One region of the Oryzibacillus soli genome, then DNA from elsewhere that is predicted to be linked to it. Evidence: predicted binding sites of a transcription regulator. Region 1 holds the regulator's gene; each other region holds the start of a gene.
What was found. Region 1 encodes Rex, which represses fermentation and respiration genes when NADH is low (regulators of the CRP and FNR family bind a similar motif). Its sites were predicted from a motif close to TTGTGAAATATTTCACAA; they were not measured.
Positions count from the first base shown of each region.

Region 1 (7,241 bases):
TGCTGTTCGAGGAGAAGATGGGCAAGCTCACAGGGACCGCCGGAGCCGCTCCGGACGATGAAGCGGAGACGCATGGGCATCCATCACACTCTTCGGTACACACGGAATACGCGATGCCCGTTGCGGCTTCGGCCGTGAAGGAATCGACCGAGGGCTCCTTCTCTAAGGGGCAAGGCTATTACAAGCTGCATATGTTCCGGGATGCCGTTGAGGAATTCGAGCAGGTGGTTCAGCTCCAGCCGGACTTTCTGATGGCACGGATTTATCTGGCTATGTCCTATTTGCGCTGCGGTGAATATTCGGATGCGTACCGGCATTTCCAGTTCCTCGTGCCCTTGACGGACGACGGGAAAATGAAAGCCATTTCGTACAATGCCATGGGCTATATCCAGGCCGAGAACCAGAACATGGACAAGGCGATGGAATACTTCCGTCTGGCCCACTCGGCGGACCCCGGCTCGGTGGAGCCGGCCCTGCATCTGAAGGCCTGGAGCAAACGGAGCTGACATCATTTGTTCTTCCCATAACCCCTTCGGATTTGGTATTCTAATAAGAGCTATGGATCACGCAAGAAGGGATTGGACGGGGAGAATGAAATTCGCCGTAATTGACTTCGAAACGACAGGCAATCAGCCTTCCGACGAGATCATTCAAGCCGGGCTGGTCGTGGTCGAGAATAATGAGATCATATCCAGGTATACTTCCTTGGTGAAGCCGGGAACCCGTATACCTGATTTTATTTGTGAACTTACCGGTATCACCGACGAGATGGTGAAGGATGCGCCTTCTGTGGAACAGGTGATGGCGGAGATGCAGCCCTATCTGGAGGATGCGATCCTGGTCGGGCATCATATTCCATTCGATCTGGGATTCCTGCAGCGGGCCTTGGACATCTCCGGCTACCGTCCGTTCAACGGCCGGGTGCTGGATACGCTTGAGCTGCTGCGGATCCTGTTCCCGTCTCTCGGCAGCTTGTCCCTCTCCATGGTGACCCAGTCTCTGGGCATTCCTCATGTGAGGCCTCATCAAGCAGATTCGGATGCGGAAGCGACTGGGCTATTGTGGATCCGGATTCTGGAGCGGATCGAGGAGCTTGATCTGCTGACGGTTCAACGGATCGCTTATCTCTTCGAGGTGGAAACGACGGATTTGAGCTGGTTCCTGCAGGAGCTGCGCAGCTGGAAGGAATCGACGTTGGCGGAGGATCCGGATGCGAGCCGGTATTTCCGCCAATTCGCCTTGAATGTGGAGGATTGGAGCGATGAGAAGCCTCCCCGCGAAGGCGCGGGTACGGAATGGATCGACAAGCCCTTCGACGAATTTTATGAAGCCTTCACGGCCCGGATGCAGGAACGGTTCCCCGGATACGAAGCGCGGCCGGCTCAGGAGCAGATGATTCATGAGGTGCAGGAATCCTTTGAGGAGGAGCGGCACCTGATGATCGAAGCCGGTACGGGTACCGGCAAATCGATGGCTTATTTGATTCCTTCCCTCTATTACGGGATCAAGGAAGACAAGAAGGTCATCGTAAGCACCCATACCATCCAGCTTCAGGAGCAGCTGCGTCAGCGGGATGTGCCGCTCTTGCAGGAGCTGTTCCCCATTCCTTTCCAGGCAGCGGTATTGAAGGGACGTAACCATTATCTGTGTCTCCGGAAGTTCGAGAACAAGGTGAACCAGTTCGACTTCGAGAACGGCCGGGAGGACCGGATTACGGCGGCCCAGATGGTGGTTTGGCTGAGCGGTACCCACTATGGGGACGATGAAGAGTTATACCTGACGTCCAAGGCTAACGACTTCTGGCAGGACGTGGCTAGCGATGCGGATTCCTGCCTGAACCGGCATTGTCCTTGGTTCCGCAAGTGCTTCTATCACCGGGCCAAGAACCAGTCCCATATGGCGGACTTGGTCATAACCAATCACTCGCTGCTGTTTACCGACGTAAAGGCGGAAAATCGTCTGCTGCCCGGTTATGAGCATCTGATCGTTGATGAGGCTCACCATCTGGAGGAGGTCGCCAGCAAGCATCTGGGCTTGGAGCTTCACTATTTCTCCATGGTGCACACCTTGACTTGGTTGTACAAGGATAACAAGTCCGGACTTCTGCCTACCGTGACCATCCGTCTTCAGCAGGAAGCGGACGGCTCCGAAAAAGCGGCCAAATGGCTGCGCACCATACACGACATCGAGGAGCAGCTCGTGGAAGCCAAGGAGCATTGGGACGAGCTGGCTCAAGTGCTCTATGATCTGATCGGGACCGGAGCGGCGGATGCAGGGGCTACCGAGGGTGGTCAGCTGGTGTACCGGGTGAAGCCGGACTCGCTGCCTAGAAGCTGGGATACCCTACGGGTCATCGAGGACAACCTCTACATCGGTCTGGGGGAAGCGGTCAAGCTGCTGGACCGGCTGCTGTCCGATTGGAAGGATGTCCAGGAGGAGCTGGGCATCCAGCACTTGGTGACGGACCTGAACGGCGCCTCCAAGGATCTGGCGCGCCATCGGGATACGCTTCACGTGTTCATGCAGATGCAGAACAAGGATGATGTCTACTGGCTGGAGGCCAGCCCACAGTTCAAGAGCAAGTCCGTTCAGCTGATGTCCGTACCGGTAGATGTGAGCGGAATGTTACGGCAGTTCTTTTTTGACGCCAAAAAGAGTATAATATTGACATCCGCAACCTTGTCCGTCGACAAGAAATTTCATTATACTTGCGAACAGCTGGGACTTAAGCCGGAGGATCCCTCCGGGAAGCTGAAGACCGTCCTGCTTCCGTCGCCTTTTCAGTACCGGCAGCAGGCGCTGTTGGTGGTGCCGCGGGATTTTCCGAATATCAAGGGAAATTCCGGCGAAGCCTACTTCGTAGAGAAGCTGACGGAGTCGCTGCGGGAGGTGGCGGTGTCCACCGGCGGCCGGATGCTGGTTCTGTTCACGTCTTACCGGATGCTGAAGGCCGTCCATCAACGGTTGAAGGAGGAGCTGGCTCCTTCCGGCATCCAGGTTCTGGGCCAGGGCTTGGACAGCGGGAACCGCAGCAAGCTGACCCGAATGTTCAAGGAGCATGCCGCCAGCGTTCTGCTGGGAACCAGCTCCTTCTGGGAAGGCGTGGATATTCCGGGCAATGCCCTGTCGTGTCTCGCCATCATCCGGCTTCCGTTCCAGCCGCCGAATCATCCGCTGGTGGAAGCCAAGTGCGAGGTATACAAGAAAAATAACCAGAATCCGTTCATGAAATATTCCGTGCCCCAAGCGGTGATCCGCTTCAAGCAGGGCTTCGGGCGTCTGGTTCGCACCGCGACGGATAAGGGTATCGTCATCGTTTATGATACCCGGGTGATCGACACGGCATACGGCAAGCATTTTCTGTACTCCTTGCCGGGGCCGAAGATTGAGCACATGACCACGGCCCAGCTGGTGCCGCGGATTACCGAATGGATGGGAGGGGAAGAGCAGTGAAGACCGAGAAAATTTCCGAAGCGGTAGTACGCCGTTTGCCGGTTTATCTTCGATTCCTGAACGAATTGAATATAAAGAACGTACAGACCGTTTCTTCCCAGGACTTGGGAAACAAGCTGGAGCTGAATCCGGCCCAGATCCGGAAAGACCTGGCCTATTTCGGCGAATTCGGCAAGAAGGGCATCGGGTATGATGTCAATTACCTGATCGAGAAGATTCGGCAGATTCTGAAGCTGGACCAGAACATTGCCGTCGCTCTGGTCGGAGCCGGTAACCTGGGCCGAGCCCTATGCAATTATAACGTCTATCTGAAGGACAACATGAAGATCGTCTCCGTCTTCGATTCGAGCCCGGACAAGGTGGGGACCGAGATTAACAACCTGAAGGTGCAGCCCATGGCCCAATTGGCGGAATGCATCCACCGGGACGGAATCCGGATCGGGATCATCACCGTACCTGCGGCAGACGCCCAGAACGTGGCGGATGAGTTCGTACGCGGCGGCGTGGAAGCGATCCTGAATTTCGCGCCGGCCATCATCAAGGTTCCGTCGGATATCCGGGTGCATAACGCGGATTTCACCACGGATCTGCAGAGCTTGGCGTACTACCTCGACGAATAGAGGGAACCCATAAGAAAAAGGCTCTCCGATGATTATCGGGGAGCCTTCTTTGTGGAAACTTATGCGTATTTCAGTACGACGCCGTCCAGAATGTCCGCTACGTTCTCGCAGGCATCGGTGGTTAGCTCCAGCTGCTCGTACATTTCCTTCAGCTTGAAATCGTGGTACGGGTCCTTCGGATTGCGGAAGATCTCCCGGATGCCTTCGCGCAGCAGACGGTCGCCTTCGTTCTCCATGCTGTTGATCTTCACGGTGAATTCGGTGATCTGCATGTACTTCTTCTTGGACAGGAGCTTCACGCTGTCCAGAATGTATTGGCAGGCGTTAACGAGCACAGCGGAGAATTCTTTCATGTAGTGGTCAGTCTTCTCGACATTCAGGTAATCGAATCGGGCGATGCATTCCTCGATGCCGTCGATGACGTCATCCATCTTACTGGCGAGAGCAAGGATATCTTCACGGTCAATGGGCGTGATGAAGACTTTGTTCAAGCCGCGGAAGATGGAGTGGGTGATGGTATCCCCCTTATGCTCCAGGTCGCGCAGCTCTTGAAGAAAAGCCATAGGGCTTTCGGTTCCCATCATCGCCTGTCGGAATACATGGGCCGCTTGCAGAGTGTTCTCGGCGGATTGGGTGAGCAGCACGTAGAAATCTTCGTCTTGTTTCTTGTTGGTTATCGCCATGTCCAAAACCTCCAAGGCTTGCCTTACCGGCGAAGCCTAATCTAATTGTCCATAACTCTTAAAATACCATATCCTCTCAACATTATGCAATGGAGCGAACCATGAACTTTGTTCCGGTGGTGAAAGACGATGCCGGCAGTTCTTGATTTATGACCCGTTCTCATTGTAGAGTGGAAGAAGCAGGCAGAAGCTTGGATACCCCTAAGGAAAGGATCGATACGTTCATGTCACGGATGATCGTGAAGAATGGCATTTTTGTCACGGCGGATGCTGCACGTCCGTTGGTGAAAGGATATATCGCCGTCGAGAACGGCCGCATCGCCGCATTGGAGGAGGGGGAGTACACCCCGTCCGGAGCGCAAGAGGAGATTGTGGACGGCAAGGGACGTCTGTTCATGCCCGGCTGGGTCAATACCCACTGCCATGCCGCTATGTCTCTCCTCCGGGGCATCGGCGACGATCTGGCCCTTCAAGTCTGGCTGCAGGAGAAAATGTGGCCGAACGAAGCCAAATTTACGGCACAGGATGTGAAGGCGGGAACCCTGCTTTCCATTCTTGAGATGATGAAAGGGGGCACTACCACCTTCGTCGACATGTACGACCACATGGACGAGGTGGCCAAGGCCGTTGAAGAATCAGGCATGAGGGCGGTGCTAACCCGCGGCGTCATCGGCCTGTGTCCGCCCGACGTGCAGCAAGCCAAGCTGGAGGAGGCCTCCCGGTTCGCCCGGGAATGGAACGGCCAAGCCGGCGGCCGGATCACGACGATGATGGCCCCCCACGCGCCGTATACGTGTCCGCCTGACTATATCGAGAAGATCGTCCAAGCGGCACATGATCTGGATCTGCCGATCCACATCCACATGTCCGAGACCCTCCGAGAGGTGGAGGAGAACGCGGCCCAATACGGAGCCCGTCCCGTCGCCCATCTGGAGAAGCTCGGCGTCTTCTCCCGTCCCTGTCTCGTGGCACACGGCGTGCACCTGACGGATGAAGAGATTGACATTCTCTGCCGCTACGATGTTCGAGTCAGCCACAATCCGGGCAGCAACCTGAAGCTGGCAAGCGGCGTTGCCCGGGTGCCGGAGCTTCTCCAGGCGGGGCTTCTCGTTTCCCTGGGGACAGACGGCCCTGCCAGCAATAATAACCTGGACATGTTCGAGGAAGCCCGGTTGGCCGCTCTCATCCATAAAGGGGTGAGCGGCGATCCGACGGCGGTGCCGGCTGCAGCCGCACTCCGCATGGGTACCTTGGACGGCGCCAGGTCGGTGTGGCTGAACGATACAGGGATGCTGCGCCCAGGCTACAAAGCGGACTTCATCGCCTTGCGTTCGGACCGTCCCCACTTCTTCCCCAAGTCTGATTATGTGTCGCACATTATCTATTCCGCTTCGGCGGGCGACGTATCCGACGTCTGGATTGACGGCAAGCGGACGGTGAAGGACGGCGAATGCCTGACCTTAGACGAGGAGCGCATCATCCGGGAATTCCAGCAGCGGTATGAAGCGCTTGTCGGAAGCTGACGAACGAGCCATACGGAAGAGGTAACTAACCATGCGCAGGAAAAAATCGTTGCTCCTGGCAGCTTTTCTGGCCGTCTTGACGGTTATGGCCGGCACGTACATCTTCATGGACCGGATCATTGCCGGGGAGTGGGACAGCAAGAAGGAGGCCGTGAAGGCGGCTTACGCAGAGACGATGCTGGTCAAGGCCGACCGGGTCGAGCCATATGTGGGGACGGAGCCTTATATGATCGTCTACGGGGAAGACAAGATCGGCAACAAGATGATCGTATGGGTAAGCCAGCACGAGCGGTATGCCGCTTACGAATCCGAAGGGATTACGAAGCAGGCCGCTGTGGACAAGGTGCTGGGAGCCGCTCCGGAAGCCAAGGTTCTGCGTGCGACGCCGGGGAAGCTGGATCAGGATTACGTCTGGGAGATATATTACCAGCGGGAGATGGACGGCAAGACCCGATATTTCTATGATTATTACCGGTTCGGCGACGGAGTGCTGATCGATACGCTCCGGCTGGGCTAGATCGCCAGATCCCGGAGCCGGAGGCTCCGCCCGGTCTAGCCGCTTAAGGATGAACAATCCGACGGCGGCTTGACCCGGGCGGAGCTTTTTACATTTGCCAGGCTGTGCTAAGAATTCCTCCGCAACCGCGCTGCTCCTTGGGTTTCCACACATTACATCGCCACGTGCGGCGCCTGCTATGCTATACTCAGACTATGTTGCTGTTCACTACATTAACTATCATATTGCTTTTATTATAGAAAGGGGGACGTTCCCTTGAAACTGAAACTCATTCCCTTATTGTTGGCTGTAGTGGGTTCCAGCGCCATCTTGTTCGGCGGTTGGTTCGCTTACCACAGCGTGGCGATGGAGAGTCCGCTCAATCAAGCGTTGAACGGCACACCCGGCGTTGAAAGCTCTGAAGCGAAGATCGGGAACAAGGTCGTATTCAACGTGAAGCTCAATC
Region 1 covers NZ_JBPPGJ010000005.1:111,006-118,246, forward strand. Annotated here, with positions in the region: gene ACSEXW_RS08215 (tetratricopeptide repeat protein) at 1-506, shown strand, start outside; gene dinG (ATP-dependent DNA helicase DinG) at 592-3,453, shown strand; gene ACSEXW_RS08225 (redox-sensing transcriptional repressor Rex) at 3,450-4,073, shown strand; gene ACSEXW_RS08230 (DUF47 domain-containing protein) at 4,133-4,756, opposite strand; gene ACSEXW_RS08235 (amidohydrolase) at 4,981-6,279, shown strand; gene ACSEXW_RS08240 (cell wall elongation regulator TseB-like domain-containing protein) at 6,311-6,796, shown strand; gene ACSEXW_RS08245 (hypothetical protein) at 7,052-7,241, shown strand, end outside.

Region 2 (7,241 bases), on a different contig from region 1:
ATGAAACGGTGGCTCAAGGAGCGGCAGAGCTTCTGGACCGGGGACGGCGGATGCTGAAGGAAGAGGAAGCCGGCCCGCAGGATCAGCTCCCGACCTTGCCCGATAAGGCGGTGCTCTCGGGCGGCTCCTTCCACAACCGGTTTCTCCGGAGGAGAATCCGGGAGCTGCTGGAGCAGAACGGATATACCGTATATACGCACCGGAAGGTGCCATGCGGCGACGGCGGTCTGGCCTTGGGCCAGCTGACAGCCGCCGCAGCAGCGAGGAAAGGAGGCGGAGCCTGATGTGTGTGGGCGTACCGGCGGAAGTGATCGAAATCGAAGGGATTGCCGCTGTGGTGGATGTGATGGGATCCCGCATCAAGGTCGGCATTCTCTTCGTCCCGGAGGTGCGCGCCGGGGATTATGTGATCGTGCATGCCGGCCAAGCGATCTCCGTGATCGACCGCCAAGCGGCGGAGGACAGTCTCGAGGAATGGAGGAAGCTCATCGATGCGAGACAATCGGAACGCCCTTCATGACCCCGGTCTGAACCGGGCACTGCTGGAACGGGTCCTCCGGATGGCGGCGGCGTTCCGGGAGCAATACGGCCGCAAGCCCGTCTTCATGGAGGTGTGCGGCTCGCATACGATGGCACTGGCCCGCTCCGGCTTGAAGCTGGCGCTGAAGGAGGCGGTCACGCTGGTATCGGGGCCGGGCTGCCCCGTCTGCGTGACGGATCAGAGCGCCATTGATGCCATGATCGGCCTGGCCGAGGAGGACAACCGGATTCTCTGCACCTTCGGCGATATGATGCGGGTGCCGGGCAGCAGGGGAACCCTGCAGGACGCCAAGGCCCGGGGCCGGGACATCCGGGTGGTGTATGCGCCATTGGATGCGGTGGATCTGGCCATCCGGTATCCCGAGCGGGAGGTCGTCTTCCTGGGCATCGGTTTCGAGACCACCATCCCCGTTCTGGGTGCGGCCTTGCTGGAGGCGGACCGGCTGCGGCTGCCCAACTTCAGCCTGTGGCTCTCCGGCAAGCTGGTGGAGCCGATTCTCCGGCATCTGCTGGAGCTTCGGGAGGTGGCGCTGGACGGCTTCCTGCTTCCGGGACATGTATCCGTCATAACGGGAAGCGCCCACTTCGCCTTCCTGCCTGAGGAATTCGGCCTTTCGGGTGTCATCAGCGGCTTCGAGCCCTTGGAGCTGGTCCGCGGCATCCATCGGCTCTTGGAGCTGGCGGTGTCCGGCCGCAAGGAAATCGTGAACGACCATCCGTCAGCCGTTACGGTGATCGGCAACGTGACTGCCCAGCGGCTCATGGACCGGCTGTTCCAGCCCGCCGCCGAGGAGTGGCGGGGCATCGGCACTATTGCCGCCAGCGGGCTGGCCATTCGGGAGGAATACGGTTATCTGGACGCGAAGCGCAAGTTCCAGGTTCGGACCTCTCCCGCGAAGCCTACCGGCTGCCGGTGCGGCGAAGTGATCCGGGGAGTGCTTGAGCCTTCGGGGTGTCCTCTGTTCGGCAAGGCGTGCACGCCGGTCAATCCGGTGGGCCCCTGCATGGTGTCGGGCGAGGGCTCCTGCGCGGCGGAGTACCACTACATGCGGGAGGGATAACATGAGCGAGGTTGTAACCATGGCCCACGGGGATGGGGGAGAGGCGGCCCACCGGCTGGTCCGGGACATCATCCTGACCGCCTTTGGCCGGGGATCGGAGCCTTTGCCCGATGCCGTTCATCTGCCCCGGCCGGAAGGACGGATTGCATTGACGACGGACAGCTTCGTCATCAAGCCGCTGTTCTTCCCGGGCGGCAGCATCGGCAAGCTGGCGGTGGCCGGCACGGTGAACGATCTGGCCGTAAGCGGAGCAGTTCCGCTGTATCTGACGGCGGCTTTTATCCTGGAGGAGGGGTTCCCCCTGTCCGATCTCCGGCGGGTGGCCGAGGCCATGGCCCTGGAGGCTGCACATGCAGGTGTGACCCTGGTGGCCGGAGATACCAAGGTGGTGGAGAAGGGCTCCGGCGACGGCATCTACATCAACACGACGGGAATCGGCGTGGTGCCTGATCGGCCCATGACCGATCCTTATGCCATCCGGGAAGGGGATGCGGTCATCCTCTCAGGGACGGTCGGCGATCACGGGACGGCGGTGCTGTCCGCCCGGAATGAATGGGGCCTCGTCACGGAGAGTTCTTCGGACTGCGCGTCCTTAAACCATATGCTGCAAGCGGCATGCCGGGCATCGGACCGGGTTCGCGTCATGCGGGATCCGACCCGGGGCGGCTTGGCGACTGCACTGGTTGAGCTCTGCGAGGATTACGGCGCCGTAATCGAGCTGGACGGAGATGTGATCCCGATCCGTCCCGAAGTAGAGGGGATGTGTGAGCTGTTGGGCTTCGATCCGCTGTATTTGGCCAATGAGGGCAAAGCGGTGCTGATCGTGGAGGAATCGGCTGCAGCTGCGGTTCTGGAAGCGCTGCGCGGCCATCCGGAAGGGAGGGAAGCGGCTGTAATCGGCAGGGTAACCGGGACGGGAGAGGGACGTCTGCTATTGAAGACCCCGTTCGGAGCATCCCGAAGGCTTCATAGGCTGACCGGCTCCATGCTGCCCCGGATATGTTAATGATTCATGCGGCCTCCGGCTTTCGGCACAATTTGCCGAAGGCCTCCAGCTCCAAAAGCCAGTTCTGGAGCGGGTTTCAACGGCTTTTGGATTAGCATTCTTATAAAGTAGAAATTCTTTGTAAAAACCTTATTCAAAATAAAGACAAATCTTATTTAACAAAATGTGAACACATTGATTTGAGTATTGTGAATTATATCACGAGAAGTTATTATAAAGCCATAAGGAACACACAAATAGTAAGGGAGAGATGAAAAATGATTAACAAATTTCTTCGTGAGAATGTGTACGCCGCCGGCTTGCTGACGCTGCTTCGTTTATACCTCGGATGGGAATGGATGCACCACGGGTGGGAGAAGCTCACCGCAACCAAGGCCTTTGACGCCGCGGGCTTCCTGAAGAACGCCGTTGCGAAGCCGGTCCTCGAAACCGGAACCCAAGACCAGCTCTACCCGCACTTCGTCAGCTTCCTGAACAACTTCGCCGTTCCGAACGCCAAGCTGTTCAGCACCATCATTCCTTACGGCGAATTCCTGGTCGGCTTGGGCTTGATCCTGGGCTGCCTGACCACCACCGCCATGTTCTTCGGCCTTCTGATGAACTTCATGTTCATGTACGCCGGTACCGTATCGAGCAACCCTTGGTACATCATGCTGGGCTTCGTGATCCTCGCAGCAGGCGCCAACGCCGGTAAATTCGGTGCTGACTACTACGTCCTGCCTTACCTGAGAAAGCTGCTGAAGCTGAAGCCTGCAGCGGCCGACGCCAAAGCGCACGGCTGACGGCTCCCGCCCTTCGATAGTCTAGAAACCCAAACCGCCGACGGATTCCATCCGTCGGCGGTTTTTTGTCCTGCTATAGATTTTTGTATTTCTTGCGGAAGCTTAGGGGGGGTGTACCCTCCCGGGTGGAGAAGCAGTGGGTGAAGTAGGAGGCATGAGGGAAACCGACCTCTTCCGCAATGCGGGACATGGGCCATTCCGTCTGGATCAGGAGCTTCTTGGCCTGCTCGATGCGATAATGCATCAGGTATTCCATCGGCGTCTTCCCGAAGATCTTCAGCATGCACTTCGCCATATAATTGGGATGGTAATTAAGCTCCCTCTGCAGATAGGAGTTGGTCAGCTTCGTCTTATAATGCCGCCGGATAAACAGCTCCACCTTCTCCGCCAACTGGAAGGCCGTCGTATCCGAGGCCGACCGGATCTCCAGGTCCACGTGCTGGAGAAACGATTGGAAGGTATTCTGCCGCTTCCAATTCCGCAGGGAGCGGGGCTCGTGCTCCAGCGCCCGGAAGTCATCCAGAATTTCCATGGTCTTCGCGGACACCCGCAAGTGTTTCGGAATGAAGATGGAGTTCACCTCGCAGTGATTCAGGTAGGCGCTCTCCTTGTGCTGGCCGATCAGCATCTCGCCTTGAGCCAGGCAGGCCTCCATATCGGGGTATTCGCCCCAAGCCCCGAAGGTATGGAAATGGATCCATATAAACTCCGTAGAGGCCTCGCAGGGCCGCGTCCCGTAATGGTGGGCGTCCGGCCGCAGGATCAGGGCTTCTCCAGGTGTTAATTCCCACGAGGAGTCGGCTTCCCCAATCGGAAGCGTTCCCTTGGTGACGACGATCAGGTCGAAGGAGCCCATCTGGTTCCGGCTGATATGGCATTCGCCGGCTTCGAAGACGGCCAAGCCGCAGTCGATAAAATACGGTATGGGCGGAGTAAGAAAGTGCAGAATGCCGGAATCCATCGAAACACTCCCGATCCCCAGATTTTATCTCTATCATAGCGGATGGGAAACGTTTATTAAAGCGCTTTCTTTAGGTTGAAATCTCTAAAAAACAGGTTGGAATTACTTGTCGCGGGTAGAGAACCATTTCCTTACAATTTGAGATACAGCGCTTACATACGCAGGGTAAATGGATAGCGGGCAGGCCGAGGACAAGCTTTTTCATGAGACTTGAGAGGAGGTGTTGGAGCGCTTGAAACGGGGTCGTTCCCCGGCGTATTCCATAGTCGTTCCCAAATAAAAGGAGGCTTGTATGGGTATGAAAGAATGGCTCCCGGCATCCGGGAAAAGGGCTTTGCTCCACTTGACGCTTGTATCTGCCGCGGCAGTGGCACTTCTCGCGCTGCCCAAGCTGGCAGGGGCCTACCCCTTAAGCAACGGCACCTTCGATGTGCAGACCGGCACCAACGGGGAGATCACCTCGCTGAAGCTGGCCGGCGACAGCTTCCCGACCAATTACGTCATGAACGGCACCAACGCGCCCAACCAGAACACCGCCGATCACCAGTGGCTCGGCGAGCTGATGTTTACGTACCGCTTGAACAACGGAGCCTGGACGAAGGCTTGGACCAGCAAGTCGGCCGATGTCCGTACCCAGAGCCAGACCGGAAGTACCGTGAACATCACCTACCAGAATTCCGCCAACGCGGAAGGCATCCGGAATTTCCGGGTGAACGAGTCGTACTCGCTGGTCAACGATGCGCTTCAATGGCAGATTCAAGTGACCAATACCAGTACCCAAACGCTGGAGATCGGGGACTTCGGCCTTCCCCTGCCGTTCAATGAGTTCTGGACGGGCGGCAACAACGAGGAAATCTATGAGACCCGGGTGGTCAGCCATTCCTTCATCGGCAACAACAGCTCCTATGTGACCGTGCAGCGCCCCAGCGGCATCGGGCCTAGCCTGCTTCTGCTTCCGGACGCCTCCACAGGTGCGGGCTTCGAGTACATGGACAATTGGCGTATCCAGGACCATGCGGGCAGCAAGTGGGCAGCCGATCAGGGAGGCTGGGTGGAGGGACTGTCCGTTTATTACATCCACTCCAATGTGATTAAGAGCACCGGCCGGGGTTATCTGCCCAACACGAGCCTGACGCTTGCCCCCGGCGCCAGCAAGACCTATGCCTTCAAATTCGTCAAGGCCGATAACGAGCAGGCGGTCAAGGACAGGCTGTATGCCGAAGGCTTGATCGACGTCAATGTGGTGCCGGGCATGATCGTACCGACCAACCAGACGGCCAAGTTCGATCTGCATACCTCCAAGACCATCACGGCGGTGACCCCCCAATACCCTTCGGAAACGACGGTCACCTCCTTGGGCACCACCGGAACCAACCATAAGCTCTACTCGCTGCAGATGAACCATCTGGGTCCGAACAACATCACCGTCACCTACGGCAGCGGGGAGAAAACGGTGCTTCAGTTCTACGCCATCGAGCCGATCGATGCCGCTCTGCAGCGGCATGCCACTTTTATGGTGGCCAACCAGCAGTGGAATGTTCCGGGGGACATCCGGGACAAGGTGTTCGATGACTGGATGATGCAGAATAACGCGAAGCGCAACAATTTTGCCGGCTACTGGGGCTGGGGCGACGACTGGGGCTACACCCACGCCCAGTTCCTGGCGGAGAAGAACGTGCAGAAGCCGGTAGCCTCCGAGGTGACGGCGCTGGACCAGTATCTGGAGACGGCGATCTGGACCAATCTTATGAAGGACCATCACACGGACTACCTGGTTCCGGACTTCCTGATGGCCGGTACGAATACGACGCCGACTTACCGGGGCTACGCCTATCCCCACATCTACAATACCTACTTCAGCATGTACAAAATCTCCAAGCTGTACCCGGGTCTGGTCAGCTACATCCAGCCTCGGAATACGTATCTGCTCCGGGCCTACAATATCATGAAGGCGCTGTACGACGGTCCTGTGGCGTACAACTGGAACACCGGCTTGATGGGAGAGCTCACGACCCCGGAGATCATCAAGGCCCTGCAGGACGAGGGCTTGACGGCACAAGCCAATGATATCATCGCCAAGATGTCGCAGAAGTACAGCAATTTCGCCAATACCACCTATCCATATGGCTCGGAGTACAACTATGACAACACCGGCGAGGAAGCGGTCTATACCTTGGCCAAGATGAACAACAATACGTCGATCAAGAGCAAGATCAACACGAAGACCCGTGCGGTCCGCAGCAAGGCGCCGGTCTGGTATTATTATGCCGATCCGGTGACCATCAACGGTGAGCCCTGGTGGCAGTTCCAGTACACCGTTTCCTTGGCCGGCTATGCCATGGATGATTGGGTAAGAAATCACTCCGCCGCTCCGGAGACGGAGCAGCGCCTGTCCTACGCCGCCAAAATCGCCAACGTGAACGCCATCAACTCCGGGCAGATCAGCTCGGATGCGGCGGATATCGGGGCCGTGTCCTGGACCTATCAGGCCATGAAGGGCAATAACGGGGCGCTGGGACTGGATGGAGGTCCGCTCTTCAACGGTTGGAGGGGCATGTCCGGTGAAGCGGACCTGGGTCTGTTCGGAGCCATTAAGATTCTGAGCGCCGACGTGGCGGTGGACCCGATCTTCGGCCTGACCTGCTACGGCTGCGATGCAACCGTCAATGGAAGCAGCTACACGGTCGTTCCGAAGGACGGCGTATTCCAGAAGCTGAATCTGATCACCCAGAAATTCGGGATGGCCCTGGACCGTGACCGGTATACGACGGCTACCGTGGCACTGGCCAAGAACGATCTGAGCCTGGCCTTGAGCAGCTCGACACCGGGCACCGCCCACACCACGAAGCTGACGCTGACCGGCATGCCGGCAGGAACCTATAAGGTGCTGG
Region 2 covers NZ_JBPPGJ010000002.1:384,996-392,236, reverse strand. Annotated here, with positions in the region: gene hypF (carbamoyltransferase HypF) at 1-284, shown strand, start outside; gene ACSEXW_RS03710 (HypC/HybG/HupF family hydrogenase formation chaperone) at 284-520, shown strand; gene hypD (hydrogenase formation protein HypD) at 492-1,601, shown strand; gene hypE (hydrogenase expression/formation protein HypE) at 1,603-2,607, shown strand; gene ACSEXW_RS03695 (DoxX family membrane protein) at 2,865-3,389, shown strand; gene ACSEXW_RS03690 (helix-turn-helix domain-containing protein) at 3,463-4,350, opposite strand; partial or broken gene ACSEXW_RS03685 (DUF5695 domain-containing protein) at 4,649-7,241, shown strand, end outside.
Region 2: the regulator Rex is predicted to act here: its motif matches at 2,794-2,811, upstream of ACSEXW_RS03695 (DoxX family membrane protein).

Region 3 (7,241 bases), on a different contig from region 1:
GCAGGAGGCGGAGGGTGGCGTGGGACCGGATCCGGGCCTGTGGCGGCTGGCGGATGCCATCGTCTCCGGCACCAAGGCCGGCGACCGTCGCCGCACGGAGGAAGCCGTCGATGAGCTGGCCCGGCGGCTGTCCGCATTTCCGGAGAACGGACCCCAGCGAGCCGAGAGGGTGCTGCATTTTCTATTGCTGCATCTCATGCGGGAGCTGCGAGAGACGGGGCTCTTGGAGGAGGAGCAGGAGGCCGGGGCATGGCGCCTGCTGGAACGGGGCGTCGGGGCGCGGACGCTGCTGGATACGGTGCGCCGTCTCACCGGCAGCTGCATGGAGGCGGGGCTGGCCCGCCATTCCGGCGGCGAGCGGCTGATGCTCCGGGCCAAGGAGTACATCCGGAGCCGGCTGGCGGAGGACTTCGGACTGGAGGAGGCGGCCCAGCACCTGGGAATCAGCTGCAGCTACTTCAGCCTCCTTTTCAAACAGCACCTGGGCGAGACCTTCCTCGAACATGTCACCCGGGAACGCATCGGTAAAGCCAAGCGTCTGCTCGCGGAGACGGACAAGAGCGTCACCCAGATCGGCAAGCTGGTGGGTTATCCGGACCGGAGGTATTTCACCAGGGTATTCCATAAGCTGGAGCGCTGCAGCCCGTCGGAATACCGGGAGCAGGCGGGGCGGCACCAAGGTCCGGCAAGCAGCGGATAATATGGACGATAAGGACGGTGGTCCTGTGACGATTCAAGAACGTCTGAGCAAGATGGAGCTGCGCGATAAGATCGGACAGCTGGTGATGGTCGGTTTCGACGGGCCAGTGCCTAAGGAGACGGTGCTCCGGCTGATCCGGGATTACCGGCCGGGAGGGATCGTCTACTTCCGGCGGAATGTGGAGCGGCCCGGGCAGCTGGCCCGGCTCTCCCGGGACCTGCAGCGGGCGGCGGCTTCTGCTGGCAGCGGAGAGCCCCTCCTGATCGCGATTGATCAGGAAGGGGGGATGGTGGCCCGCATCGACCGGGAGGTGGCCTTGATGCCCGGGGCCATGGCGCTGGGAGCCGCCGGGAAGCCCCGGTGGGTCCGGGAGGCCGCCGCCGTCACGGGCCGTGAGCTCCGGGCCATGGGCATCAACATGAATTTCGCCCCGTGCCTCGACGTCAACAACAACCCGGCCAATCCGGTCATCGGCGTCCGATCGTACGGTGAGAGCCCGTCGCGGGTGGCGGAGCTCGGCGTGGAGGCCATCGCGGGCTACCGGGAGGGAGGTGTGGCGGCGGTGGCGAAGCATTTTCCCGGGCACGGGGATGTGGACACGGATTCCCACCTGGACCTGCCGCTGGTGCCCCATGGGCTGGATCGCCTGGAGCAGGTGGAGCTGGTGCCGTTCCGGGCGGCCATCGCCGCAGGAGTGGACGCCATCATGACGGCGCACGTGCGGTTTCCGGCAGTGGAGCCCGGCGGTCTGCCGGCCACGCTGTCCCGCCGGGTGCTAACCGGCCTCATCCGGGAGACGCTCGGCTATGATGGGCTGGTCATCACCGATTGCCTGGAGATGAAGGCCATCGCGGATCACTTCGGCGTCGAGGAAGGAGCTGTCCTGGCGGTGGCGGCCGGCGCCGATATGGTGCTGGTCAGCCATACGGCAGAACGGCAGGCCGGCGCCTTCGAGGCGCTCCTCCGTGCGGCGGAGTCCGGACGGCTGCCGATGGAGCGCGTGGATGAGGCGGTGCGGCGGGTGCTGCGCTTGAAGGAGCGCCTCGGGGCCGCAGACCTGCCGGAGGAGCCGGAGGTGCTGGCGCTGGAGCGCCAGGGTCTGCCGGAGCTGAAGGAGACGGCCGCGTTAGCGGAGAGGATTGCCGAGGGCTGCATCACCCTGGTGAAGGCGGAGCTCGGGGTGTTGCCGCTGCGTTCGGAGGAGCCGGTGCTGGTCGTCTGGCCCGAGGTCCGCGTCGGCACGGAGGTGGATGAGGTCATCCCGCAGACAGAGACCTTGGGCTATTGGCTGGGCACCTCCATGAGCCAGGTGCGGGAGGTCCGCATCGGGATTCGTCCTGGCGAGGACGAGATCCGGCAGGTGCTGGAGGCGGCGGAGGGCTTCGCCCATGTGGTGGCCGTCACCTATGACGCCGCTTTTTCGGAGGGGCAGGTGCGGCTCGTGAAGGAGCTGGCATCCCGGAGCGAGAAGACGGGAGGGGTCGGGCTTCGGCTCACCGTCGCCTCGGCCCGGAGTCCGTACGACCTGGCGGCTTTCCCGGAGGTCGGCACCTACCTGGCCTGCTACGAGAATCGCCCGGCCATGATGCGCGCCCTGGCGATGGTGCTGACCGGAGGGCTGGTCCCGACGGGCATCCTGCCGGTAGACATCGGCGGCGGGCCGGGAACGGTGCGGCAGAGCGGTTGATACCGCACGGATAGATAGGCAGGGCCGGACTCCGGAATGGGGTCCGGCTCTTTTTGGGTGAGTCCGAACGGTGGACTCATGGAGCGGGTGGGATCCCTTCATGGGGGATGTATGCTTCCATGGCCTTATCACAATCAAAGGCAAAAATGCCTCTGGTTGCACGAAGAGGAACCAAAGTCCGAGATCAAGGGCAAATATGCCGTTTGTGGCGCAATAGAGCGGAAAAATGGGGCTCTCGATTCGAACCAAAGGCAGATTTGCCGTTCATCAGGTCCGATGAAGGAAGATGATAAAACGAAGGGCAAATGTGCCGCTGGATGGACACGTGTCGGCTGGCCGGAGGAATCCTAGCATGGGCAGCCCATTTGGGGCACCTTCAGGCGCTGGATCACCAGGTGGCGCGAAGGCCACAGGTGGCCTTTAATCGTCGGCGGTGGGCCGCCAACGAGAATAAAGGCCGTGGGCGGCCTTCAGCCCGCTCGATCGCCCAGTGGCCGGGGGCTGGGGTGGCCTTCAGCCCGCCCGATCGGCCAGCGCTCTGACACCCGCCACGAGCCTTAAGCACGGTCGGCTCGCAGCGCAGCAGGATGCATATGGTCGGGCTGGATGGTACACCCTAACCGGTAACCTGCAAAAAGACGGGAGGAATCCCCATGGTGGTCTGGACGGCGGTGCTTCTCCTGGCGGCCCTTGCTCTCTTGGGAGGGCTCCGGCTCATCCGGCCGGTGCTGTCCGGCTATGTGCGTACGGCAGCGGCCCTGATCATCGGCGGCTTGTCCCATCTGATGGAGTCGGCGGTCTCCTTGAATGCGGAGCTGGTGAAGCTGGCGCCGGGCCAATCCGCCTTTTGGCTCTGGAGCTGGAGCGGATCGTGATCATTCCGCTTCTGTTCGTATGGCTGTTGGAGCTGTGGGAGCGCAAACGCTTCGGCCCAATCAAAAAGGCAGCCACCGCCTATTGGTGGTGTATGATCCTGACCGGCATGGAGGAGGCGAATCAATGGGCGGGCTTGACCCAATGCGACGGCTGGGGAATGGGGCACTCGCTGATGGAGTACCTCATCCTGCTCGTCTTGAGCCTTCCGGCGGTCAAGGGCTTCCGGAGCTTGGCGGACCAAGAGGGGGCGGGAGCCGATGTACATCTACGGCATTGAGGACTTTGACATCAATGAGCTATTTGTCCTCCTGGCCGGGCTCTTGGTTGTGACGATTTCGGCCTTTTTGCCGGAACGCTTCACGAGGTCCCAGACGGTTTTCCTTCTGCTGTTTAGCTTCTGGCTGGCCGTCGTGGTCGACCAAACGCTGGCGGTTCCGCCTTACGACCTGTACGACATCATGGATTCCAGCCGGATGGACGTCATGGACCCGTTCCTCTATGCCGTCGTCTACCCGGCCAGCGGCTATCTGTACTTTTATGCGGCGTCAACCATTGGCTTCCACCGGCCCTTCCGGCTGGGGCTGCTGGTACTCGGATGGTCGGCACTGACGCTGGGGCTGGAATGGGGGTCCATGTATCTGGGTGTGTTTACCTACCAGATGTGGAACCTGGGGTACTCGGCCTTGTCCCACATCTTCATTCACCTCTTGAAGCTGCGGGTACTCCGTTATGTGGCGTCCCAGCCCCGCAAGGCTGCTCTCCAAGCCGAAAAAGGCTAGGAGGCAGCCTTTTTGTATTCCAATAAACCGCGATCCGCGACCGACATAGTAGCGGCTGCTGTAACGGTTGTTACCGCTTTCGCCCGAAATTGTGTCCAAATCATGAAACATGTCTTGCGAAAGGTTGTCTTGTGAAATTTGTCACTAAATTAGAGACATGAGTTTTTTATAATCACTTTAGATAGAAGGGAGATGAAGAAGTTGGATCAATTGGAACTGGCTAGGCTGCAGTTCGGCATCACCACGGTGTACCACTTCTTGTTCGTGCCTCTGACGATCGGTCTGGTGTACCTGATCGCGGTCATGCACACGGTGTACGTCATCAAGAATGACGAGTCTTACAAACGCATGGCACAGTTTTGGGGGAAGCTGTTCTTACTGAACTTCGCGGTGGGGGTCGTCACCGGCATCATGCAGGAATTCCAGTTCGGCATGAACTGGTCGGAGTACTCCCGCTACGTAGGGGCGGTATTCGGAGGACCGCTGGCGGTGGAAGCGCTGGTGTCGTTCTTCCTGGAATCCACCTTCATGGGCGTGTGGATCTTCGGCTGGGACCGGCTGCCCAAGAAGGTGCACCTGGCCTCCATCTGGATGGTGGCGGTAGGCACCACGCTCTCGGCACTCTGGATTCTGACCGCCAACTCCTTCATGCAGGAGCCGGTGGGGATGGAGATCGTGAACGGCCGGGCCGAGATGACCGACTTCTTCGCACTCCTCGGCAGCAAGCAGCTGTGGGTGGAATTCCCCCACGTCATCTTCGGCGCACTGGCCACGGGAGCCCTCTTCATGACGGGCGTCAGCGCGTATAAGCTGCTTCGGAAGGAAGAGACGGGGATGTTCCGGCCCTCTTTTAACATCGGGATTGTGGTGGCGCTCGTGTCCAGCATCCTGGTGGCGCTGGTCGGCCACAGCCAGGCGCAGCACCTGATGACCTCCCAGCCCATGAAGATGGCGGCCTCGGAGGCCTTGTGGGATAACTCCGGAGATTCCGCGCCCTGGACCGTCTGGGCCTGGATCGATACGAACAACAAGTCCAACTCGGGCGAGTTCCAGATTCCGAACGCGCTCAGCATTCTGGCTTACAATAAGCTCCACGGCAGTGTGAAGGGCATGAACGAGCTCCAAAAAGAATACGAGGCCAAGTACGGCCCCGGCAACTACATCCCGCCCGTGAAGACCACCTTCTGGAGCTTCCGGATCATGGTGGGGGCGGGCAGCCTGATGATTCTTCTGGCGCTGTACGGCACCATCCGCATGATGCGCAACAAGCTGGAGGAGAGCCGGCTCTTCCTGAAGATGATGGTATGGGCCATCGCGCTGCCTTTTATCGCCAATACGACGGGCTGGATCATGACGGAGGCCGGTCGGCAGCCGTGGGTCGTCTTCGGCTACCAGACGGTGGATAAAGGTGTGTCGCCGAACGTGTCGGCCGCTATGGTCTGGACCTCCTTGATCGGATTTACGCTGATCTACGGCATCCTGGCAGCGGTGCTGGTGTATCTGTACGTGCACTTCATCCGCAAGGGGACGGATGCGGCCGTTTCCACCCACCGTGCCGACCATGCGCACCATCTGTCGCTGTAAGCAAGGGCTCTCGGAGCAGGGTCTGATGTTACAAGGAACGAACAGTATCCTATAAAGCGAGGCGAGCATCCTACATGTATGAAACCTTATGGTTTGTCCTGATTACCGTCCTCTTCGTCGGGTTCTTCTTCCTGGAAGGCTTCGACTTCGGCGTCGGCATGCTGGTGCCCATTCTGGGCAAGAGCGACACCGAGCGGCGGGTCATCATCAATACGATCGGTCCCTTCTGGGACGGCAACGAGGTCTGGCTCATCACGGCGGGCGGCGCTATGTTCGCAGCCTTCCCCAACTGGTACGCCACCTTGTTCAGCGGCTTCTACATGGCCCTCTTCCTCATGCTGCTGGCCTTGATCGGCCGGGGCGTAGCCTTCGAATTCCGCAGCAAGCTGGAGAATCCCCGCTGGCGGAAGACCTGGGACTGGGTCATCTTCTTCGGCAGCCTGCTCCCCCCGCTTCTGTGGGGCGTGGCGTTGGCCAATCTGATGCGCGGCGTGCCCATCGACGGCAAGATGCAGTATGTCGGCACCTTCTGGGATCTGATCAGCGTCTATTCCGTCGTGGCGGGCGTGAGCGTGGTGCTCCTGTTCCTGCTGCACGGCGCGCTGTTCCTGGCACTGAAGACCGAGCACCCCATCCGGCAAAAAGCCCACGATTTCGCCGTGCGAATCGGAGCGATCGCCACCTTGTCGGTATTCATCTTCATTATTCTGAGCTACGTGGAAACCGACATGTTCACCCAGGAGGGCATCAACCCCGGGACCGTGCCGGTGCTGGCGGGCATCGCCCTGGTGTCCGTGCGCTATCTGCTGAAGGCGAAGCGGGAGGGCTGGGCCTTCGTCATGACGGGCGTCACCATCACCTTGTCCACCATCTCGGTCTTCACCTGTCTGTACCCCCGGGTAATGATCAGCTCGCTGAACCCGGACTGGACCTTGACCATCCATAACGCCTCATCCAACGAATATACGCTGAAGGTCATGACGGTGGTGGCGCTGTGCACCGTTCCGCTGGTGCTCGCTTACCAGGCATGGACCTACTGGTCGTTCCGGAAGCGGGTCAGCGTGAAGGACCACCTGGACTACTGAGATGATGAAGAAGCTCCTTCAAACCGTTCCCGCCGCCCGGATGTTACTTGTAGCGAGCGTAGGCCTCGGGCTGGCGGGCGGGGTGCTGATTTTGCTTGAAGCGTTCTATGTAGCGAGAATCACCGACCGCGTCTTTCTCGGCGGTGAGGAGCTGGGCCGGCTGATGCCGGCCCTTCTGATTCTGGCGAGCTGGATCGTACTGCGGGTGCTGGTGCAGATCGCCGGCGACGCCCTGTCCATGAAGCTGGCTGCCCGGGTGAAGCAGGAGCTGCGGATCCGGCTGGTGCGGAAGCTGGCGGAGCTGGGGCCTCAAGCGGTAAAGCGCGAGAGGAGCGGCGAGCTTCTGGCCGTGCTGTACGAGGGCGTGGAGCAGCTGGAAACCTATCTGGCCAAGTACCTGCCCCAAGCGGCGTTGTCTGCGCTGGTGCCGGCCGCCGTCCTGTGCGCGACGGTCCGGCTGGATCTGACGTCCACGCTGATACTGGGCTTCACCATGCCGCTCCTGATCTTCTTCATGATCCTGATCGGTG
Region 3 covers NZ_JBPPGJ010000032.1:4,938-12,178, reverse strand. Annotated here, with positions in the region: gene ACSEXW_RS27090 (response regulator) at 1-700, shown strand, start outside; gene nagZ (beta-N-acetylhexosaminidase) at 726-2,387, shown strand; gene ACSEXW_RS27080 (hypothetical protein) at 3,041-3,262, shown strand; gene ACSEXW_RS27075 (hypothetical protein) at 3,259-3,540, shown strand; gene ACSEXW_RS27070 (hypothetical protein) at 3,521-4,042, shown strand; gene ACSEXW_RS27065 (cytochrome ubiquinol oxidase subunit I) at 4,244-5,626, shown strand; gene cydB (cytochrome d ubiquinol oxidase subunit II) at 5,701-6,711, shown strand; gene cydD (thiol reductant ABC exporter subunit CydD) at 6,713-7,241, shown strand, end outside.
Region 3: the regulator Rex is predicted to act here: its motif matches at 4,172-4,189, upstream of ACSEXW_RS27065 (cytochrome ubiquinol oxidase subunit I).

Region 4 (7,241 bases), on a different contig from region 1:
GAGTGGGACAGAGTAGCCGAGCAGAGCTGGTTATGCATGGAAGATGCCTATTTCACACAAAATACACGAACCTTCGACAATCTGGTCTTGCCTAATTAACCAGAGGTCAGTATAGTAAGTTAGGGCATTTCAACATTTGCTCTTTACTCTGGTAACGTATAAACGTGTGGGGGTCGTTTTTTTGTGAAGAATCAGCATCTAGGCGTCTGGCTTCTTACGGCATTGGTTGTCGGCAATATGGTTGGCTCAGGAATCTTCATGCTTCCCCGTTCTCTGGCGGAGGTGGCAAGTCCCGGAGGAACGCTGTTGGCTTGGGCGGTGACGGGAGCCGGAGTTCTTATGCTGGCTCTGGTCTTCGGCAACCTGGCCACCCGCAGGCCCGATCTGGCCGGCGGCATCCAGCTGTACGCCAAATCCTTGTTCCGCGAGGGCTCCGAGGCATCCGTCTTCGCAGGTTATTCCGTGGCTTGGGGCTATTGGGTCGCCAACTGGACCGGCAACGTAGCCATCATCACCACCTTTGCAAGCTATCTGTCCACGTTCTTCCCGTCTATGTCCAGCAGCAAGGAGCTGTTCAACATCGGTGGCGCTTCCGTTGCACTGGGAAATCTGCTTACCTTTATCGTCTGTACCTTACTGCTGTGGGGCATGCACTTCATTATTCTTCGCGGTATCCAAGGCGCCGGCAAGCTGAATTTTGCAGCGACCGCTGCCAAGGTTGCCGGCTTCCTCTTCTTCATCGTCATCAGCTTGTTTACCTTCGAGAAGAGCAATATGATTCCGTTCGCCGGCACGGTGGATGTGGAGGGAAGCAGCCTGGGCATTCTGGGACAGGTAAACGCGGCTGCGGTCGCCACCCTGTGGGCCTTCGTAGGCGTGGAGTCCGCCGTCATCTTCTCGTCCCGGGCCAAGAAGCAGATCCACGTGAAGGTGGCGACGATCTTGGGCTTGACCATTGCACTCGCCATCTACATGGGCATCTCAGCTCTGGTCATGGGAACTCTGCCGCACAGCCAGCTCGTTCAATCGGAGAAGCCGCTGGTGGACGCCTTGTCTCACGTCATCGGCAGCTCCGGCAGCTATGTCATGGCGGGACTCGGCTTGATCTCCTTGACCGGCTCCACCATCGGATGGATCCTGCTGAGCTCAGAGGTGCCGTACCAGGCGGCCCGGCAGAGGCTGTTCCTGCCATCCTTCCGCAAGGAGAACAAGCACGGCGCTCCGGTCGTATCCCTGATCGTCACGAATCTGGCGGCCCAGACCTTCATCTTCTCCACCATCTCGGGACCGATCTCGAAGGCGTTCTCCTTCGTAACCACCGTCGCCACCCTGTCATATCTGGTGCCTTATATCCTGGCTTCCGTCTTCCAGCTGAAGCTGGTATTCACGGGCGAGACCTATACGGGGCGCAAGGGGCGCGTGGTCGACGGAATCATTGCCCTCTTGGCCACGGCGTACTCCGTGTACATCATCAAAGTGGGGACTTCGGACCCGAAGACCTTCTTCCTGGGGTTGGGACTGTTCGTGACAGGCGTCTTCTTCTACCCGATGGTCCGCAAAAACCAAGATCCGCTCCAATCGGCGGATCGCTGATCGAAGCCGTCCGGGCTGTTCACGCCCGGCGGCTTTTTTTCACGGCATCGGCTGTCTATAATAAGGGAGGTGAAGGAGGGGTTCCATGGAAAGGAACGGTTCCCGGTTTAGCAGGGATGCAGCCCGAGTGTGCTTCATCCCGGTGTTGCTGATCCTGCTCTCTTATACGGCCTATCGGCTGTTCCGGCATAAGGTATCCGCTGAATGGTATGCCTGGGCCTCGGACTGGGATGCCGCCGTCTATGACTGGACGTTGAAATGGCGCGGGCCTGTGTGGACAGGCTGGGCCAAGGGGATGGACTTCCTGGGGTCGGCATATTGCGAATATCTCCTGCTCTTGATCGTTGCGCCGTTCCTGATTCGCCGGAAGCGCTGGAAGGCGGCGCTGGTCTGGGCAGCGGCCTTGTCTGGCGGATGGTGGGTCAACCACCTGCTGAAGGAGCTGTTCCAACGGGAGCGTCCCTCCGTGGTGCATGGTGTGATGACGGTCGGCTACAGCTTCCCCAGCGGACATGCTATGGTGTCCGTCGTCTTCTACGGAATGCTGGCTTACGGGCTTCTGAAGTACGGACCGGCTGGGATCAGGCGGTATTCCGCCCTCTTATGGCTGGGGGTCGCGGTGTTTCTCCTGTCCATGGGAGTGTCCCGCATTTATCTGGGGGTCCATTATGCCAGCGACGCGGCGGCGGGTTTGGCAGCCGGTGCTCTATGGCTCATGGTGTGGGTCATTCCGCTCCGCCTCTACTCCCGCGGATAGAACGGTCCGGAATATGACATAGTAGAGGGGAGACCGCAACCGGGGCATCCCGCAACTATCCGCATTCGGAGGGACAACTTATGGCAGATTCGCATTTGGAGCCGGTACTGGATTGGCTGAACAGCTGCCGGAACCAGCCGCTCCGTATCGAGAAAGAGGAGATCGGGGATACGGACGTATTGACGCTGCATCTGAAGGAGGTCAGCGTATCCGGCCAGCCGTCCAGCATGTATGACGATTACATCGCTCCCGAGGAGATTATCCTGCATGGAGAAGGGACAGTCAGGACGAGTGCCGGGCAGGCTCCGCTGCCCGGAGACCGGTTCGAGATTGCCTTGTCCAACCGCTGGGAGGGCCATTGGGAGGACTCCTCCATGCGGCTTCAGACCGGCAGAGCACAATACGTCATCACCAAAATGAACGGCGCCAAGCTCCACTAACAACGGTGCCTTGTCAGACCAAGCTCGGGCTTTCCTAGGAGGAAAGCCTTTTTTCTTTGGCAGACAAACGGTTCACCATTTGGACACAAACAATGTGATTCGTTTCACAAAACGTCACTCTTCCGGAAGGTAAAGTGAAGGCATAGAGAAGAGCGGAGCCTACTCAACCTACTAAGTGAATCCATTCACATATAGGCGGCCGATCACGATCAGGAGGGAATCCCATGACGACGACCCAGAACGCGAAGCAAAAATTGATTCTTATCGGCAACGGCATGGCCGGAATCCAAACGGTGGAGCACCTGCTGAAGCTGAATCCGAACCGGTACGAGATCACGGTCATCGGCAGCGAGCCGCACCCCAACTACAACCGGATCCTGCTGTCCTATGTCCTGGAAGGAAGCAAGGAGCTTCCGGACATCGTCTTGAATGATTGGTCCTGGTACACGGAGAATAAGATCCGCCTGCATGCGGGCACCACCGTTACCCGGATTGACACCGAACAGCGTATGGTTCATACCGACAGCGGATTGGAGCTTGCTTATGACGAATTAATCCTGGCTACCGGCTCCACCCCCTTGATCCTGCCGGTACCGGGTTCGGATAAGGAAGGCATCGTCGGCTTCCGCGACATCCAGGATTGCGAGCGGATGATGGAAGCGGCCCGCACCTACCGCAAAGCGGCGGTGATCGGAGGCGGTCTGCTCGGCTTGGAAGCGGCGCGTGGGCTTCAGCAGCTGGGGATGGAGGTCACCGTGGTCCATCTCATGGAGGATCTGATGGAGCGTCAGCTGGATCCTGCGGCGGCGGCCATGCTGAAGGCGGAGCTGGAATCCCAGGGACTGAAGTTCAAAATGCCGGCCAGCACAGCGGAAATACTGGGCGGTGAACGGGTTACCGGTCTCCGCTTTGCCGACGGCAGCACGCTGGAATCGGATTTCATCGTCATGGCAGCAGGCATCAAGCCGAATACGGCGCTTGCGGCAGCCAGCGGCATCCAGGTCAACCGGGGCATCGTGGTAGACGACTATATGCGCACCAGCGCACCCGGCATCTATGCCGTAGGCGAATGCAATGAGCACCGGGGCATCTGCTACGGCCTGGTAGCCCCTTTGTTCGAGCAGGCGGCTGTCCTTGCGAAGCATCTGTGCGGCGCAGAGACGGAGCCGTATACGGGCTCTACCGTATCGACGAAGCTGAAGATCTCGGGAGTGGATGTGTTCTCCGCGGGAGAGTTCCAGGACCGGGAAGGTCTGATGGCGCTGAAGCTGCATGACCCTTGGAAGAAGGTCTACAAGAAGATTCTGCTGGAGGGCGATATCATTGTAGGCGGCGTGCTCTTCGGCGATGTCGGGGACGCTGCTCCGCTGGCCAAGTGGGTGAAGGAACGCGCTGTGATGACGGCGGAGATCCACGCGGCACTTATGGGAGGCGGCTGCTGCGGAAGCGGCGGCAAGAAGAGCTCGGTGGAAGCCATGTCGGACGAGGACATCGTGTGCGGCTGCAACGGCGTCACGAAGGGAACGATCGTCGAGGGCATCCGCCAGCAAGGCTGGACCACCGTGGATCAGATCAAGGCCTGCACAGGGGCCACCCGCTCCTGCGGCGGCTGCAAAGGTCTGGTGGAGCAGCTATTGGCCCATACCTTGGGAGACGGCTATGATGCCGCGGCAAGCGGCAAGCAGGGCATCTGCGGGTGTACAACGCTCAGCCGGGACGAGATCGTGGCCGCAATCGAAGAAAAGGGCCTGAGCACTGTCCGCGAGGTCATGCATGTCCTGGAGTGGAGCCAGACGGAAGGCTGCTCCAAGTGCCGCCCGGCCTTGAACTATTATCTGGGCATGCTGCGGCCCGCCACCTACCAGGATGAGAAGGAGTCCCGGTTCGTGAACGAGCGCCTGCATGCCAATATCCAGAAGGACGGCACCTTCAGCGTCATTCCCCGGACCTACGGCGGCGTGACGAATCCGGCGGAGCTGCGCAAGATCGCAGAGGTTGCCGAGAAGTACGACGTGAAGATGGTGAAATATACCGGCGGTCAGCGCATGGCCCTCCTGGGTGTGAAGAAGGAGGACCTCCCGAAGGTGTGGGAGGAGCTGGGTCTGCCCTCGGGCTATGGCTACGCCAAATCCTTGCGGACGGTGAAAACCTGTGTCGGCTCCCAATTTTGCCGGTTCGGCACCCAGGATTCCATCACGGTAGGCATTGAGCTTGAGAAGAAATTCGAGCGTCTGTGGATGCCGGCCAAATTCAAGATGGCAGTAAACGGCTGCCCCCGCAACTGCGCGGAGAGCGGAACGAAGGATCTGGGCATCGTCGGCAACGACGGCGGATGGGAAATCTATGCGGGCGGCAACGGCGGCATCAAGCTCCGCGGAGCGGATCTGTTATGCAAGGTGAAGACGGATGAGGAGCTGATGGAGATTACCGGCGCCTACATCCAATACTATCGCGAGACCGGGAAGTTCGGCGAACGGACCAGCGACTGGGTGGAGCGTGTGGGACTGGAGGATATACGCCTGAAAGTGGTGGAGGATACGGCCAACCGCAAAGTGCTGAACGAGCGGGTGGAGCTGGCGTTGAGCCAGCTGAAGGATCCTTGGCAGGAGGTCGTCCGCAGTCCGGAGCTTCAGGAGAAGCTGTACGAAACCGTCCGTCCGGAAACCGACGCAGCCCATCACGCACCGGCCCAGGCCGCAGCTTCGAACTAAAGGAGTGTTGAAGATGAACGAATGGACCCAAGCATATATTCCGGTAGGCACTCTGGAGCGGTTCCCGGCAAGGATCGGCGTCCGGGTGCGCGTGAACGGTCTGGAGGCGGCGGTGTTCCGCTTGTCGGACGGCCGGATCTTCGCTCTCGAGAACAAGAATCCCCACCGCAAGGGAGGCGTCCTGAGCGAAGGGATGGTCAGCGGAGAATACCTGTACGATCCCCTCTATGACTGGAAGATTCATCTCCCTACAGGTCTGGTACAGGAGCCTGATACGGGGGCCGTCCGAACCCTGGAGGTCAAGATCGAGAACGGAACGGTCTTCCTGGCCGGTTAACGAACCGGAAGGACCCAGCATCCCCCATCATTTGCTTCTGCCTGCCGGGCGCATACTACATCTGCCGGATCGTGACCGCCACGGTTCGGCAGAGTAGGGGCGCCCGGCTTTTATATTGGCTATGCGCCCGGCGCGAGAGGAGGGAACGGTCATGAAGAGCACCAGTGAATTCTTGGACAAGCTGCATGACACCCAAGCCAAGGACGAGAAGAACCGCAGAACCCAGGGCAAGGGCCAGCCGTCCGAGAAGCTGCCCAACAAGCTGCATACGAACAATCCGTAGTCCATCTTTCATTCGGGTCTCCGGGAGGTGATACCATGGAGAACAAGCCGAGAAACCGCAGCCGAATCATCCGGGAGAATAAATTCCACGATGAGAAGGGCGTCAACACCTTGAAGGCGGAGAAAGCGGGGGATTATGTGCCCTCTCTGAATAAGATCAACAAGCAGAACAATCCCATGTAACAGGCCAGGCCCGGCCTGTACAAAACGCCTGTCCCCGGAAGAGGGAACAGGCGTTTTTCCATGACTTGATGGTGCCAGGGTCTGTCGCTGTCGTATGCTTACGTGACCGGTCAGGCCCTCTCCCGTTTCTGGGTCAATCCGGCGGAGATGAGATACCGGTGCAGGAAGTACTCGACGAAGGCGAACAGCAAACCGGTCAGCAGGGACCCCGTAAAGTTGGAGACGGCACCGTCGAACATTGGGGTGATGTAGTACACCAGCATGGTAACGGCTGCCCAATCCAGCACGGTGCTGATCCAGAGGGTGCCGCGCTTCAGGAACAGAAGCTCCAGTACAATGCCCGCCACGGCGATGACGGCTCCCAGGATGATGGGCTGGGTCCATCGGCCAAACTCCAGTCCGTCGAACAGCAGTGCTGACAGCCATAAGGCAACAGGGTTTATGATCAGCTTGAACACGAAGCTTGTCATGGTTGAACCTCCTTGTATAGGAATGGCATAAACAGGGTCTGTGTTATAGGGTCTCAATGCCGGACCGGGCTTATGCATGGGAAGACGGGCGGCCGGTGCGTAGTTTTTTGGCAGGAAACCTGCTACAATCAGGAAGGTATTCATACTAATAGCTGGCTGTTGGGTGGGTTATGCATGCGCATCGGAGTCATGGATTCGGGTGTGGGCGGCGTTACGGTTCTAGCTGAAGCGCTGCGCCGTCTGCCTGGAGAAGATTACGTTTATTTTGCGGATACGCGGAATGTGCCCTACGGCGAGAAGCCGAAGGATGAGGTCCGCCGCTTCATATTCGAGGGTGTGGAACGGATGCTGGAGCTGGACATGAAGGCTCTGGTCATCGCCTGCAACACGGCCACCAGCATAGCGGCGGCGGAGCTTCGGAAGACCTATGATTTTCCGATTATCGGAATGGAACCGGCCGTGAAGCCG
Region 4 covers NZ_JBPPGJ010000018.1:67,095-74,335, forward strand. Annotated here, with positions in the region: gene ACSEXW_RS21945 (amino acid permease) at 184-1,593, shown strand; gene ACSEXW_RS21950 (phosphatase PAP2 family protein) at 1,679-2,350, shown strand; gene ymzB (protein YmzB) at 2,431-2,790, shown strand; gene nirB (nitrite reductase large subunit NirB) at 3,015-5,501, shown strand; gene nirD (nitrite reductase small subunit NirD) at 5,515-5,838, shown strand; gene ACSEXW_RS21970 (DUF4023 domain-containing protein) at 5,990-6,121, shown strand; gene ACSEXW_RS21975 (hypothetical protein) at 6,157-6,303, shown strand; gene ACSEXW_RS21980 (DUF2512 family protein) at 6,414-6,773, opposite strand; gene murI (glutamate racemase) at 6,948-7,241, shown strand, end outside.
Region 4: the regulator Rex is predicted to act here: its motif matches at 2,883-2,900, upstream of nirB (nitrite reductase large subunit NirB).